One region of the Faecalibacterium sp. BIOML-A4 genome, then DNA from elsewhere that is predicted to be linked to it. Evidence: riboswitches for the same ligand, from Rfam matches in the RefSeq annotation. Region 1 holds a riboswitch; the other holds the start of a gene.

The links. Region 1 has a riboswitch for thiamine pyrophosphate ahead of thiD (bifunctional hydroxymethylpyrimidine kinase/phosphomethylpyrimidine kinase). Riboswitches for the same ligand answer to the same signal wherever they lie in the genome.
Region 2: it holds a riboswitch for thiamine pyrophosphate, as region 1 does, so the genes downstream of both, GKG34_RS04320 (energy-coupled thiamine transporter ThiT) here and thiD (bifunctional hydroxymethylpyrimidine kinase/phosphomethylpyrimidine kinase) in region 1, are expected to answer to the same signal.

What each region holds. Positions count from the first base shown of each region.
Region 1 covers NZ_WKZG01000015.1:42,550-50,055, forward strand. Annotated here, with positions in the region: gene GKG34_RS10785 (hypothetical protein) at 418-693, shown strand; gene GKG34_RS10790 (chromate transporter) at 874-1,446, opposite strand; gene GKG34_RS10795 (chromate transporter) at 1,443-2,015, opposite strand; gene GKG34_RS10800 (aspartate dehydrogenase domain-containing protein) at 2,150-2,950, shown strand; gene GKG34_RS10805 (D-isomer specific 2-hydroxyacid dehydrogenase family protein) at 2,966-3,862, shown strand; gene GKG34_RS10810 (TIGR00730 family Rossman fold protein) at 3,904-4,440, opposite strand; TPP riboswitch at 4,536-4,643, shown strand; gene thiD (bifunctional hydroxymethylpyrimidine kinase/phosphomethylpyrimidine kinase) at 4,700-5,500, shown strand; gene GKG34_RS10820 (TENA/THI-4 family protein) at 5,493-6,170, shown strand; gene GKG34_RS10825 (rhomboid family intramembrane serine protease) at 6,762-7,394, opposite strand; gene GKG34_RS10830 (CYTH domain-containing protein) at 7,391-7,506, opposite strand, start outside.
Region 2 covers NZ_WKZG01000004.1:129,406-136,911, forward strand. Annotated here, with positions in the region: gene GKG34_RS04305 (sigma-70 family RNA polymerase sigma factor) at 1-201, shown strand, start outside; gene sigG (RNA polymerase sporulation sigma factor SigG) at 758-1,525, shown strand; gene GKG34_RS04315 (sporulation transcriptional regulator SpoIIID) at 1,576-1,824, opposite strand; TPP riboswitch at 1,935-2,034, shown strand; gene GKG34_RS04320 (energy-coupled thiamine transporter ThiT) at 2,117-2,746, shown strand; tRNA gene GKG34_RS04325 (tRNA-Ala) at 2,888-2,963, shown strand; gene bilS (flavodoxin family protein BilS) at 3,027-3,518, shown strand; gene GKG34_RS04335 (DNA glycosylase) at 3,611-4,447, opposite strand; gene yfcE (phosphodiesterase) at 4,447-4,992, opposite strand; gene GKG34_RS04345 (MATE family efflux transporter) at 5,302-6,633, shown strand; gene GKG34_RS04350 (sodium:alanine symporter family protein) at 6,832-7,506, shown strand, end outside.

The DNA of each region.
Region 1 (7,506 bases):
CTGCACAAAGTTTACCCTCTTTTCTTTCTCCGCAGGTCAACTGTCAGGTGACAAATGGCTCTTTTCCGTTTCCGGAGCCGCATCATCCTCACTTTTGCATTTCTTTATTTCTCTTTAGGGAACATGCATTCCCGTCTTGATTCAAGTGAACAAACAATGAAAGAAATTACAAAGTGATTACAACGCGGTAAAAAATTCTTTCCTGAGTCTCCCTGTGCTTCGATCAGTTTAACAAAAACTCTTTGACTTTTAGCGATAAATTATAACAAAATCGTAGATTATCATTGAAATCTCACTTCTTAGCCAAAAAAGCTCTTGATTTTTTCGCAAAAAAGACTAGAATATCCACTTGCAGAAAGGCACTTCCTGTAGGGCCTTCTGCAAAATACATTTGCGTATGGCAAGGAGATTTTAGATATGAAACTCAAGAATGTTTGTGTTGCTGTTGTTGCTCTGGCTCTGGCTGTTGGCATGACCGCTTGCGGCGGTTCTGCTTCCTCCACTGCTGCATCCTCTTCCGAGGCTGCTTCTACCAGCACTTCTGTTGCTGCTGAGGCCGAGGAGAGCGCTTCTTCCGCTGTTGCAGAGGAGAACGGTTCTTCTTCTGAGGCCGCTTCCAGCGAGGCTGCTTCTTCTGAGGCCGCTTCCAGTGAGGCTGCTTCCAGCGAAGCTGCTTCTTCCGTTGCAGCTTGATCGCACAGCGCCTAAATTCCAATAAAAGCTGAAGCCGGGCACAGGGAGCCATGAGTTTTCCTGTGCCCGGCTTTTTGTAGCAAAATGCGCCGGAAAGGTTTATTGGGAACCTCCCGGCGCATTTTTCAGAAGCTGTCATCAGAAGCAGGATGCCCCTCAGGCAGCGTGCAATGCTTATTCTTATATTTCCCAGAACAGGATCCCCAGTCCTGCAGAGAACAGGATCATCCCAATGGGCGATGGTGCTTTGCCCTTTTTCCGGCGGCAAAGGGCATGCAGCCCCCACAGCAGCAGGAACACCACAATGGAACGGAGATCCGGTGCAATGCCTGCCTTGTCCGCTGCAAACCCGGCCAGCGTAGAAAGCGCCATGTTGACAGCAGTTGCCAGGATCATCGCCACCACACAGGGACGAACGCCGCCAAGAACTGCATTGACACCGGCATATTTCATCAAATTCTGCAGCACCGATGCAATGAGCAGAATGATCACAAAAGACGGCAGCACCACACCCAGCGTGGCACACAGCGCGCCCCAGAAGCCGCCCTGTGAAGCACCGATGAAGGTGGCCATATTGATGGCCAGCGGGCCGGGTGTGGATTCCGACACGGCAATGAAGCTGAGAAATTCGCCTTCCGTCAGCCAGCCGTGTCCTAAGACCGTTTCCCGCACCAGCGAGATCATGCCGTAGCCGCCGCCGAAGGACAACGCACCGATCATGAGGAAATTCCAGAAAAGTTCTACATAGATCACGGCTTCTTCTCCCCCTTCCGCAGCTGCTGTACTGCATACACCAGCAGCCCGGCCGCACCGCTGAACAGGATGTAAAAAATGGAAGAGAATGACACTGCTGCAATGGAACAGCCCACCATCGCTGCCGCAACCGTGGTCAGGATGACAATATTGAAGACGCTGTGTTCCAGCTGCTTCAGCATTTTCAGTCCGGCGGAAAGGATCAGATAGATCACACACACCTGAATGCCGTGGAACGCACTTGCCACCACCGAAAGGCGGAGGAACTGGTCAAAGAACAGCGAGATCAGATAAATGACCGCGAAGGACGGAAGACATACCGCCACCGTGGACGCTGCCGCACCTGCCGTACCCTCGATCTTGTAGCCGATGTAGGTGGCACTGTTCACCGCCACCGGGCCGGGCGTAGACTCCGCAATTGCCACCATGTCCAGAAATTCTTCTTTTGTCACCCACTTTTTCTCTTCCACAAATTCATTCTGCAGCAAAGCCACCATGGCATAGCCGCCGCCAAACGTGAACGCACCAATTTTGAAAAACGTCCAGAAAAGCTCCTTTGTTTTCGACATAGCCTTCTCCTTTCTTGCGCCTTATTATATCATTTTTTGTTTTGATATGATATACTTTAATGGAATATGCTGTTTTCTTTGGAAAAAGCAGAAAGCTGTTTTCTTTGGAAAAAGCAGAAAAAGGAGTTTAGGATATGAAAACAAAATTTGGCATTGTAGGCTGCGGATTTCTGGGCGGCATTGTGGCCAACGCATGGAAGAACGGTCTGCTGCCGGACTATGAGCTGGTGGGCGTGACCAGCCGCACCCGTGCTTCGGCGGAAAAGACTGCCGAAACGGTGGGCTGTGCCGTGTGTGACGATGTGGATGCCCTGCTGGCGCTGGAGCCGGAGTACATCGTGGAGACCGCTTCGGTGGAGGCTGTGCGCGCCATGGCTGTGCCTGTACTGAAAAAAGGCGTGAATCTGGTCATTATTTCCATTGGTGCCTTTGCGGACCTTGATTTTTACGAGCAGGTCAAGGCCGCTGCCGTGGAGGGCGGTGCCAAGGTGCATCTGGCAAGCGGTGCCATTGGCGGCTTTGATGTGCTGCAGACCGTCACCCTGATGGCCGAGGCGCAGAAGCTGGCCGAGACGGCAGGCATTGAGACCCACACCGGAGCCAAGGGCTTCCGCAACACGCCGGTATGGGCCGACCACCTGCTGACCGATACCGAAAAGACCACTGTGTTCACCGGCAATGCCAAGCAGGCCATTGCCACCTTCCCCCGCCGCGTGAATGTGGCTGTTGCCACCTCGCTGGCCACCACCGGCCCGGAGATCACCGGCGTGACCATGCATTCCGTCCCCGGCTGGGTGGGCGACGACCACTGCATCACCGCCGAGATCGAGGGCGTGAAGGCCGTGGTGGATATCTGCTCTTCCACCAGCGCCATTGCCGGTTGGAGCGTAGTTGCCCTGCTGCGCAACCTCTCCTCCCCCGTATGCTTCTATTAAAGGAGGGCTTTGCAGATGTTCAACAAACTGGTGGCCATTGAGCCGGTCAGTCTGATCCCCTCCGCTGAGCAGGAACTGCATCAGTATGCAGAAGAGGTGACCCTGTACCGCGATATCCCGGCCAGCGATGACCAGATCGTGCGGCGTATCGGAGATGCCGATGCTGTACTTCTGAGCTACACCTCCCGCATGGGCAAAAATGTGATCGAGCGCTGCCCGAATATCCGTTACATCGGCATGTGCTGCAGCCTGTATTCTGAGGAAAGCGCCAATGTGGATATCGCCTACGCCCGCACCCGCGGCATCAAAGTGCTGGGCATCCGGGACTACGGCGACCGCGGCGTTGTGGAGTACGTCCTGCATGAGCTCACCGGCATCCTGCACGGTTTTGGGATGCCCATGCTGCGGGACGAGCCGGTGGAGATCACCGGGCTGAAGGTCGGCGTCATCGGGCTGGGTGTGTCCGGCAAAATGATCGCCGATGCACTGCAGTTCATGGGTGCCGACATTGCCTATTACAGCCGCACCCGCAAGCCGGATGCCGAAGCTGTGGGCATGGCCTATAAGCCGCTGGCACAGCTGCTGACCGAGAGCGAGGTGGTGCTCACCTGCCTGAACAAGAACGTACTGCTGTTGGGCAAGGACGAATTTGCACAGCTGGGCGCAGGCAAGGTGCTGTTCAACACCTCCATCGGCCCGGGCTTTGACTCTGCTGCTCTGGAACAGTGGCTTGCTCTGCCGGGCACCCACTTCTTCTGTGACACCCGTGCCGCTGCCGGCCCGGTGGGCGAAGACTTCTTTGCCCGTGAGAATGTGCATTGCGCGAATGTTTCTGCCGGACGCACCAAGCAGGCTTTTGTGCTGCTGAGCCAGAAGGTGCTTGCAAATATCCGCACTGCACTGGGAGAATGATATAAAAAGGAAACGCTTCCCGGCCGGGGAAGCGTTTCCTTTTAGGCTTTATTCAAAATTGTTGTGATCTCTTCCAGATTCGCCGCAAATCGGATGCCCTGCTGGCGCTGCGGCGTGGAAAGGCCTTTCTCGATCATTTTGGCAAGCAGTGCTTTCAGGCTGTCGTAGTAGCCGTTCAGATCATACAGGATGCAGGGCGCGTCCAACTGGCCCAGCGAGACCTTGGACATTACCTCTGCGATCTCTTCCAGCGTGCCGGTGCCGCCGGGGAATGCGATGAAGGCATCGCCCAGCTCGATCATCTTCGTCTTGCGCTCGGTCATATCCTTGGTGACAATCAGCTTGGTCAGGCCATCGTGCTGCAGCTCCTGCTGCACAAAGAACTGCGGTTCCACACCGGTCACCGTGCCGCCTGCATCCAGCGCGCTCTGGGCAAGCTGGCCCATCAGGCCGCTGCGGGAGCCGCCGTACACAAGGCGGTGCCCGTTTGCACCGATCCAGCTGCCCAGTTCCCGGACAGCTTCCGCCAGCGCAGGATCATTGCCCGCATTTGCTCCAAGATAGACCGTGATGTTCATGGTATTTCCCCCTTTGTTTTTTCCATTTTACCACGCAGCGGGCCGATTGAAAAGGGCCATCCCCTTGCAAATGCAGCGGCACTGTGGTATTCTTGAACGCAGAAAAAGGGAGCCTGCAAAAGCAGGCTGAGAGTGGGCTGTTTGCCCAGACCTGTGACCTGATTTGGACAATGCCAACGTAGGGAGATACTGCTGCTTCAAAGTGCGGAGGTGCCTCTTTGCGGGCATTTCCGCATTTTTTGCAAAGGAAGTTGTAACCATGAAAACTGCATTGACGATTGCCGGCAGCGATTCCAGCGGCGGTGCTGGCATCCAGGCCGATATCAAAACCATGACTGCAAACGGCGTGTACGCCATGAGCGCCATTACCGCACTGACTGCCCAGAACACCACAGGTGTGACCGGCATTTTTGAAGCCACGCCCGAATTTCTGGCACAGGAGATCGATGCCATTTTTACCGACATCTACCCGGATGCCGTCAAGATCGGCATGGTATCCTCGGCAGAGCTGATCGGTGTGATCGCCGAAAAGCTGCACACCTATGGCGCAAAGCATATCGTGGTGGACCCGGTGATGGTTGCCACCTCCGGCTCCAAGCTGCTGCGGGACGATGCCGTGCAGGCACTGACCGAAAAGCTGCTGCCCATGGCAGAGGTGGTCACCCCCAACATTCCGGAGGCTGAGATCCTTTCCGGCATGAAGATCACCGATGCGGCCGGAATGGAGGCCGCTGCAAAGCTGATCAGCGAGAAATACCACTGTGCCGTGCTGTGCAAGGGCGGCCACCAGATCAACGATGCCGACGAGCTTCTGTGGCGGGACGGCTGCGGCAAATGGTTCCGCGGCAAGCGCATTGCAAACCCCAATACCCACGGCACCGGCTGCACCCTGTCCAGCGCTATTGCGTCCAATCTGGCAAAGGGCTATGATCTGGATGCATCTGTGGAGCGCGCAAAGGCCTACATTTCCGGCTGTCTTTCTGCCATGCTGGATCTGGGCCACGGCTCCGGCCCGATGGACCATATGTTTGCACTGAAGGGAGAGTTTGTGGGTGAGTGAGCAGACCTTTGTGCAGCAGCTGGTGCAGGAAAGTCTGCCCGTGTGGGAGCAGTGCCTGCATTCGGAATTTCTGGAAAGACTTGCGGATGGCACACTGGATGAAGCCTGCTTCAAGGGCTACATCGTGGAGGACAGTCTTTACCTGCGGGAATATGCCAAGGTGTTTGCCTGGGGCATGACCAAGGCAAAGGATATGCAGACCATCCGCACCTACTATTCCCTGCTTTCCTTCGTGAATGAGAGCGAGGATGCAGCCCGCCTGCACTATCTCAAGCACTTTGGACTGACCGATGAAGGCATCCAGAGCCTGCCGCTGCGGCCGGAGAACCGTGCCTATGTGGACTCTATGATCGAAGCCGCCAAAAACGGCGAGGGCGCAGCCGAGTGCATGATGGCCTGCCTGCCCTGTATGCTGAGCTATGGCTGGATCTTCCAGAAACTGCTGGAAGAAAAGCCTTCCGTGCAGGATACCCTTTATGGTACACTGGTGGTGGACTATGCTGACAAGGGCTATGAGGCGGCCTGCCGCGACTGGGCCGTGTTTGCAGAAAAAGTCTGCGAAGGCCTGAGCGACGAGCGCCTTGCCCGCTGCCGCGAGATCTTCCATGCCTGCTCGGCGCACGAGCTGAACTTCTGGGCCATGGCAGCTTTCCCGCGCAGTGACCTGTAATTTTTCCTAAAATATAAAATGCACCCGGCCTGTGGGTAGAACCGCAGCAACCGGGTGCATTTGTTTTGTTCAGGGTTTCGTGGCCGCAACCACAGGCATGAGCCTTAGTGCCGGAAACAAGGGAACCCTAAAACAAAAACTCCCCCGGCTCTTCTGCCGAGGGAGTGGAAAAGAAAAACGCCCCTAACAGAAGAATTCTCTTCTGTCAAGGACGAATAAAATATGGCCTTTTATCCGCGGTGCCACCCTGACTTCATGGGCATGACCCCATGCACTTGGCGGGATGCCAACACATCCCCGGCAACTGACGTATGCCCTACGTTGCAGAATACTGTGCGGCGAAAGTTCTCCGCAGTTCCCTGCACCCTCAGCGGTCCATTTCGGGAAAATATAACGCAAAGTCACACTTTCCTTGACGAACTGTTTCCGGTCTGCTTCTCAGCTGCGCAGGCTCTCTGTACAGGCATGGTTCGCCGTTATCTCCGCTTCAACGGTTTAGTGTATTGAATTTGGCTATATTAAACCACGGATTTTTCGTTTGTCAATACCTGTTTGCAAATTTTTCAAAATCAGCCTATGTCCACAGTGGGTTCAGCGCTTCCGGCGGCTGTTCGTGCTGGAAAACTTCACCGCTTTTGCCGGCCTGCGGCGGCTGTGCAGCGCACTGTAGTAGCCAAAGGCAGTGCCGCATAAGCCGCCCACAATGTGCATGAAGTTTGCTACATTGTCGTGCACAAAAATGATATCGTACACCTGCTGACCAAAGTACAGCGCTGCAACCAGCAGCATGGTGACCGGGATGCCGCCGGAGAAGCCCGCCAGCGACGAAAGCATGATAAGCATGAACACGATGCCGGACGCGCCCAGCAGCCCTGAACGCGGGAACAGCACGCATTGCAGCACGCCGGTGACCAGAGCGGTGAACACCATGCCGCACAAAAGCGGCTTGCTGCCGTACTTTTCCTCCATTGGCGGGCCAACAACGAGCAGCAGCAGCATGTTATTCAGAAAGTGGTCCCAGCTGGCATGGCCCAGCACATGGCCGAACAGCCGGATGTAGAACAGCGGGTCCTTCAGCGAGGAGCGGTAGACACAGAACAGATGCATCGTCGTCCACCCATCCGTCCACTGGTCGAGGAACAGCACCAGAAGTGACAGCAGGAAAAATGTGAGGATCACCGGGGAGTTGTACTGCAGTTCCAGTTTGAGTTTTACTTTTTTCATCCTCTTGTCTCCACCCAGTATTCGCCCATGCTCTGGCCGGGCTGGTTCGTCACTTCATCCTTGAGGTAATCGCCAAGGCCGCAGCTTTCCGGCTGCCATGCAAGGGCTGCTT
Region 2 (7,506 bases), on a different contig from region 1:
GAGCGTGCCGTGCTGCGCCGGGCCGTGGACAGCCTGTCCCCGCGGGAACGGCAGATCATGGAGCTGCGCTTTGGTCTGGCGGACGGCATTGAGCGCACCCAGAAGGAGGCCGCCGACGCACTGGGCATCAGCCAAAGCTACATTTCCCGGCTGGAAAAACGGATCATCCACACCTTAAAAGTACAATTGGAAAACGAGTGAGGTGAAAAAACGCGGACTGCCGCCCGCTGGGCTTGACAATCCACGCTGATTCGCGTATAATAAAGCTACAAAAGGCGCTGGCCCTGCAAACGGCTAGTTCCTTACCGGATTAGTCAAGAAAAGATGACCGCTCGGATTGGGACTCGAGGCGGTCATTTTTTCTTTTTGTCATCACTGTGAGAAACAGTCCATGTAATTTCAAACGTAACGTAGATTGCTCCGCCGAGAAGCGTGAGCAGAAGCACGACCTGTTCGAACGTCATGGTGCATCCCCCCTTTCCGCCCTTGGACATCCGGGGAGAACGAGATCTTCAAGAAAAAATCGTCTTTAGCCGGCACCCAAGTACCGGTAAGGACTAGCCGCCTGCGTTTGTGGGCACAGCGCCTGATGGCGGCGTTGCCGCCGCAAATACAGCATATCATAGATCCGCACAAAAAACAATATTTTGCCGCGCTTTCCTGCCAAACGGGAAAGCGCACAGTTTTTTCCACGCATACAATGCCGCTGCGCATCCCATACTCCCGGTGAAGATCAAAACAGACCGGGGGCGTTTGGATGTACAACAAAGTGGAGCTGTGCGGCATGAACACTGCAAAGCTGCCTGTGCTGACCGAAGCCGAAAAACGGGAGCTGCTGGCCCGCGCCCACGCCGGTGATGCAGCAGCCCGGGAACAAATGGTGGAAGGCAACCTGCGGCTGGTGCTCAGCGTGGTGCAGCGGTTCGCCCAGCGCGGCGAAAATCTGGACGACCTGTTTCAGGTGGGGTGCATCGGCCTGATCAAGGCCATCGATCATTTTGACCCCGCCCAGCCGGTGCGCTTCTCCACCTACGGCGTGCCCATGATCATTGGCGAGATCCGGCGTTTTCTGCGGGACAACAATGCCCTGCGGGTGAGCCGCAGCCTGCGGGATACCGCCTACCGGGCCATGCAGAGCCGCGAAGCGCTGGAAAAGCAGCTTGGCCGCGAGCCGACCATGGACGAGATTGCCCAGAGCGCCGGGCTCACCCGCCGGGAAGTGACGGCGGCGCTGGAATCGGTGGTGGAGCCGATCAGTCTGGAAGAGCCGGTGTACACCGATGGCGGCGATGCGATGTATGTGATCGATCAGGTGCGGGACCCGGACGGCGAGGACAGCTGGATCAGCGGGCTGCAGTTCCGGCAGACCGTGGCCGGGCTGACCCCGCGGGAAAAGCGGATCATGGAGCTGCGCTACCTGCAGGGCAAGACCCAGATGGAGGTGGCACAGGAGATCGGCATCAGTCAGGCACAGGTCAGCCGGTTGGAAAAAGGCGCACTGAGCCAGTTCCGCACCCGGGACTGAACCTAAAAAAGGCGGCACAGCTTCCGTTTTGTTCGGAAGTGTGCCGTCTTTTATCTGCGGCTGTATTTGCGCCGGGTGGCCGCACCGCCGCGCAGATGCCGCTCTGCCTTATTGCAGGCCAGAACCGCCCGCACCTGCCGGAACAGCTCCGGCTGCAGCGTCCGCAGCCGCACCGCAACATCCTTGTGCACGGTGGACTTGCTGCACCCGAACACCGCTGCCGCCGCACGCACTGTGGCCCGGTTGGCCGCGATATATTCGCCCAGCTGTACCGCCCTCTGTTCGGGGTCTCCCTTCATATCCAGACTCCTCCCATTGTGAACTTATGGTACAGCCTATGCACAGGCCGGGGCAGATATGTTCCGCCGGGGCTTGACTTTTGCGCCGGACGCGCTATACTTTTGCATGGACATAAAAACAGGGGTGCCGAAAGGCTGAGATCCGCGTTTTGCGGAGTACCCTTTTACCTGACCGGACAATGCCGGCGTGGGAGTTTGCAGAACTGTCCGTTCTTTCACAAACCCCGTGCGCCTGCTGGAAAGCGGGCGCATTTTGTTTTTGTGTACTATTGTTCTGAGAAGAGGAATCCCTATGACCAAAACCTATTCCAAAACCCGCATTCTGGTGGAGGGTGCGCTGATGATCGCCCTGTCCACCGTTTTGAGCATGATCCAGATCCCGCTCATGCCCCACGGCGGTTCCATCACCCTGTTCAGCATGGTGCCCATTCTGGTAATGAGCTACCGCCACGGCGCAAAGTGGGGCATCATGACCGCTTTCGTCAACAGCCTGATCCAGCTTGTGCAGGGCCTTGGCAATCTGGCATACTGCCAGACCCTCACGGCACAGGTGGGCTGCGTGCTGCTGGACTACCTTCTGGCCTTCACGGTTCTGGGCTTTGCCTGCCTGATCGCAAAGCCTTTCCGCAGCCGCACCGTGGGTGTCGGTGTCAGCGCCTTTGTGGTGTGCCTGCTGCGCTTTTTGTGCAGCTTTCTGTCCGGTTACATCGTCTGGAAGGACTACGACTACGCTTTCAGCTGGATGACCGAAATCGGCTTTCCCGGCATCTCCAACATGAGCGTGGACGGTCTGTGCTGGCTGTACAGTGCCGTGTACAACGCCACCTACATGCTGCCCGAAGCCATTCTGACCACGGTCCTTGTGGTGATCCTGATCCGTGTCGCACCGCAGATCTTCGACCCGCAGAACGCAAGAGCGTAAGTTTTTTCGCAGTCATTTTTCCCGCCGGGAAGGGCATTTCCCCGGCGGGAATTTTTTTGCAGAAAATCCCAAAAAAGCTGTTGACAATCCGGCAAAGCGCTGGTATAATTACTCCTGTCGTCAGGCACGGCACAAACATCTGGGGGATTAGCTCAGCTGGGAGAGCGCTTGCATGGCATGCAAGAGGTCACCGGTTCGATCCCGGTATTCTCCACCAGAAGGAAAAGCACCGCACGGAAACGTGTGGTGTTTTTTGTTGTTACCGACCAAAGGAGAAACTATGAGCTACGCGATCGTATTCAGCAGTAAAACAGGCAACACAAAATTATTGGCAGACACGCTGCACGCCTGTCTGCCACAGGAAAACTGCTGCTATTTTGGCACCCCGGACCCTGCTGCCATGGAAGCAGACGACCTCTATGTGGGCTTCTGGACAGACAAGGGAAACGCTGACGAAAGCACTTTGGACTTTTTGAAGCAGCTGCACGGCAAAAATATCTTCCTTTTTGGCACCGCCGGCTTTGGCGGCAGTGAGGAGTATTTCAACAAGATCCTGAAAAAGGTGGAGCGTTCACTGGACAGGAGCAACACGGTCTTCGGCCGTTATATGTGTCAGGGCAAGATGCCGCTTTCGGTACGCCAGCGGTATGAGGGCATGAAAAAGCAGCCGATCCATCTGCCCAATCTGGATGCACTGATCGAGAATTTTGACAACGCCCTTTCTCACCCGGATGCAGAAGATCTGGAACGGTTAAAGCAGGCAGTAAAATGATCAAAAGGCAGCGGTTTTCCTCAAACAGAGGAAGCCGTTGCCTTTTTTGCTTAGCGGATGGTCCTACGCTCCTGCCTGCGGCTCCGCGGTTCTTATCCCACGCTTCTTTTATAAAAGAACAGGTACTGCTGCACGATGCCTGCTTCCAGCCCGAACTGCGGGAACGGGTCCTGCCCGGCAAACTCGTCCCGGATGAGCCGTTCGATCCAGACATCCACCGGCACACGGCCCACACGGCCATAGCCGAACAGACACACGCAGTTTGCCACCTTTTTGCCCACACCGTCCAGTTCCATCAAACGGGCAAAAAGTGCTTCATCGGGCAGGGAAGCCAGCTTCTTCAGGTCCAGTGTGCCCTCTGCCGCCTGCTGCGCCGCATGCAGCACGTAGCGGGTGCGGTAGCCAAGGCCGCACTCCTGCAGCGCCTGCTCCCCGGCACAGCAGAGCGCTTCTGCTGTCGGGAACGCATACACCGGCCCTTCGCTATCGCTGCCCAGCCGCTCGCCAAACCGCTCCGAAAGCAGCTCTACCGCCCTGCGGATAGCCGGGATGCTCTTTCGCTGCGAGATGATGAAGCTGACCAGCATCTCCCACTCATCCTGACGCAGCACCCGGATGCCCCGGCCATATTCCATGGCACGCTGCAGAAAGTCGTCCCGGCTGTCCAGCTTTCCGCGCAGGGCGGCATAGCTGCGGCCAAGGTCGAAGTAACCGTGCCAGAAGGTTTCCCATGCGCCCGGCTCACACCGCACCGTGTAGGTTCCGCTGCGCAGTGGTCTGAGGTAAAGCAGCTGTCCCCCGGAAACAAACCGATACCAGCCCTCCGCCTGCTTCCGGGGGCGAAAGCACTGGCCGCTTTCCAGAATTTTGTCCGGGTCGAAATCATCCCGGATCTGAACCGTTTTCTCTTCCAGCTCCATTGCCCCCATCACAGCTCCAGCTCCCGGTACACTTCGCCTTCCAGCGTTTTCCAAAGGAAGGTCTCCCCTTCCAGTGTCATATAGCTATGTGCACTCCCCTCCTTCGGGATGCTCACAGAACCGGGGTTCAGGTAGAGATTGCCTTCGCCGAACTCTGTCCACGCCGGAATGTGGGTGTGGCCATGCAGCAGGACATCCCCCGGAGCCAGCGGTGGCAGGTTCTTCAGGTTGTGCACATGACCGTGGGTAGCGTAAACGAGCCGCCTGCCCACCGGCAGCACCGCATAGTCGGCCAGAATGGGAAAATCCAGCACCATCTGATCCACCTCAGCGTCACAGTTGCCCCGCACGCACAAAAGCGCCGGCTTCAGCCCGTTCAGGAGCGGGATGACCTCCTTCGGGGCATAACCCTCCGGCAGGTCGTTGCGGGGGCCGTGATACAAAAGATCCCCCAGCAAAAGCAGCCGATCTGCTCTCTCCCGCTCAAACGCTTTGATCATTTTTTTGCAATAAAACGCCGACCCGTGCAGGTCGGATGCGATCATCCATTTCATGGCAGGATTCTCCTTATTTTATAAAGTATCTATTTTTATTTTAGCCTCCCGGTGAAAAATGGTCAAGTCTATAAAAGTCATACTTTATTCGTTTGACCTCTTGACATCTGCCGGAAGCCGTGTTATCCTACAGTTAATAAAATTCGTGTGGATTTTTACAGCAGTATGCTACTTTTCGCCACACAATGACTTCAAAAGAGCCATTGTGTGGCTTTTTTGCGTCTGCTTTTATCTTCGAGCAGTCTCGCCCTGACGATTCCGCGGCTGCAGTAATTCATTCCTTTTCTCTACAGGAGCAATGCAAACACTATGAACGAGACCTTTATGAAAGAAAAACCGGTGCTGCCGCTGTTGGTATCCATGGCGCTGCCCAATGTTATTTCCATGCTGGTGAACAGTCTGTACAACATTGTAGACAGCCTGTTTGTGGCCCGCATCAGCGAAGACGCCATGACTGCGTTGTCGCTGGTGTTCCCGATCCAGAATTTTGCCAACGCCATCGCCATCGGCTTCGGTATCGGCATCAATGCCATGATCGCACTGTACCTTGGCGCGGGCGACCACAAAAAGGCCGAGACTGCCGCCACCCACGGTATGGCGCTGAGCCTGATGCACGGCATTCTCATCACCATTGTCAGCATTGTCATCATGCCGGGCTTTTTGCGCCGGTTCACCAGCGACGCAGGCCTGATCGCATCCGGCATCACCTACTCCACCATCGTATTCCTGTTTGCCACCATCAACATGGCGGCACTGGCCTTTGAAAAGATGTTTCAGGCCGTGGGCCGCATGAAGGTGACTATGGCGGCGCTGATCTTTGGCTGTGTGTGCAACATCCTTCTGGACCCCATCCTGATCTTCGGCCTTGGCCCGGTGCCTGCCATGGGCATTGCGGGTGCGGCCCTTGCCACCGGCATCGGCCAGCTGCTGAGCCTGTGCGTTTACCTCTTCGTTTACGTCCGTACTGAGCTGCCTATCCGACTGCGCCGCAGCTGCCTGCGCCCGGATGCCGCACTGGACGGCAAACTGTATGCCATCGGCGTGCCGGCCATCCTCAATCTGGCCCTGCCATCTCTGCTGGTCACCTTCCTGAACGGCCTGCTGGCGGGCTTTTCCCAGAGCTACGTGGTGGTGCTGGGCATTTACTACAAGCTGCAGACCTTCCTGTATCTGCCCGCCAACGGCATCGTACAGGGTATGCGCCCGCTCATTGGCTACAATTACGGTGCCAAACAGCACGCCCGCGTGAAAAAGCTCTACGAACTCACCCTCATCATGAGTGCTGCCATCATGGCTGCGGGCACGGTCATCTGTCTGTTCGCTTCCCGCCCGCTGATGCAGCTGTTCACCTCCAACCCCGAAACCGTCGCCATCGGCCAGACTGCCCTGCGCATCATCTGTCTGGGCTTTGTGGTTTCTGCCGTATCCACCACCTCTTCCGGTGCACTGGAAGGCCTTGGCAAGGGCGCAGAATCGCTGGTCATCTCGCTGTGCCGCTACATCGTATTCATCATGCCGCTGGCCGCTGTGCTGTGCCATTTCCTTGGTGCCAACGGCGTGTGGCATGCATTCTGGATCACCGAAGCGCTGTCCGCCATCGTGGCTTACCCGGTGTACCGCAAGGCAGTTGGAAAGTGCTGAGCCTTCTTGAAAGCGCTGGACGGCGAAGGCCAAGTAAAATAAAATAGTTTCAAGCAGTTGAGGGAGAGTTTGCCAAAAACCCTCCCTCTTTTTTGTGCATTTTATTTGACAGTACGCAAAAACTGCGGTAGAATAAGATGTTTGTTTTCCGGCATTTCGGCTGGAAAAGCGCAATTTAACAGAGGATGTGGGAAAAATATGATCGAGACGATCACGGCCGTCAATCAGGCGGTCAACCAATTCATCTGGGGCGTGCCCGCCATGGTGTGCATCATCGGCGTAGGCCTGCTCCTGAGCGTTCGCACGGGCTTTTTGCAGATCCGCAAATTTCCCTACGCCATCAAGACCACCATCGGACGCATGTTCCGCAAAAAGGACGCTTCCGATGGCGCCATGACCCCCTTTCAGGCGGTGTGCACCGCGCTGGCCGGTACCGTGGGCACTGGCAACATTGCCGGTGTGGCAGGCGCGATCGCCATTGGCGGACCGGGTGCCGTGTTCTGGATGTGGTGTTCTGCCCTGCTGGGCATGTGCACCAAGTTTGCCGAGGTCACGCTGGCGGTGCACTACCGTGAGCGCAGCGAGGCGGGCGAATGGGTAGGCGGCCCCATGTACTACATTAAAAACGGCCTGAGCAAGCATTGGCAGTTTCTTGCTGTGCTGTATTCCCTGTTTGGCGTGCTGACCGTGTTTGGCACCGGCAATGCCACACAGGTAAATACCATCGTTGCCGCTATCGATACCGCTCTGCTGGAGTACGGCGTGGTGGGCGGCGGTGCGCTTTCTACCCTGAACCTCGTGGTTGGCATCGCAGTGGCCATGCTGGTGGCCATGGTGCTGCTGGGCGGCATCAAGCGCATTGGCAGCGTGAGC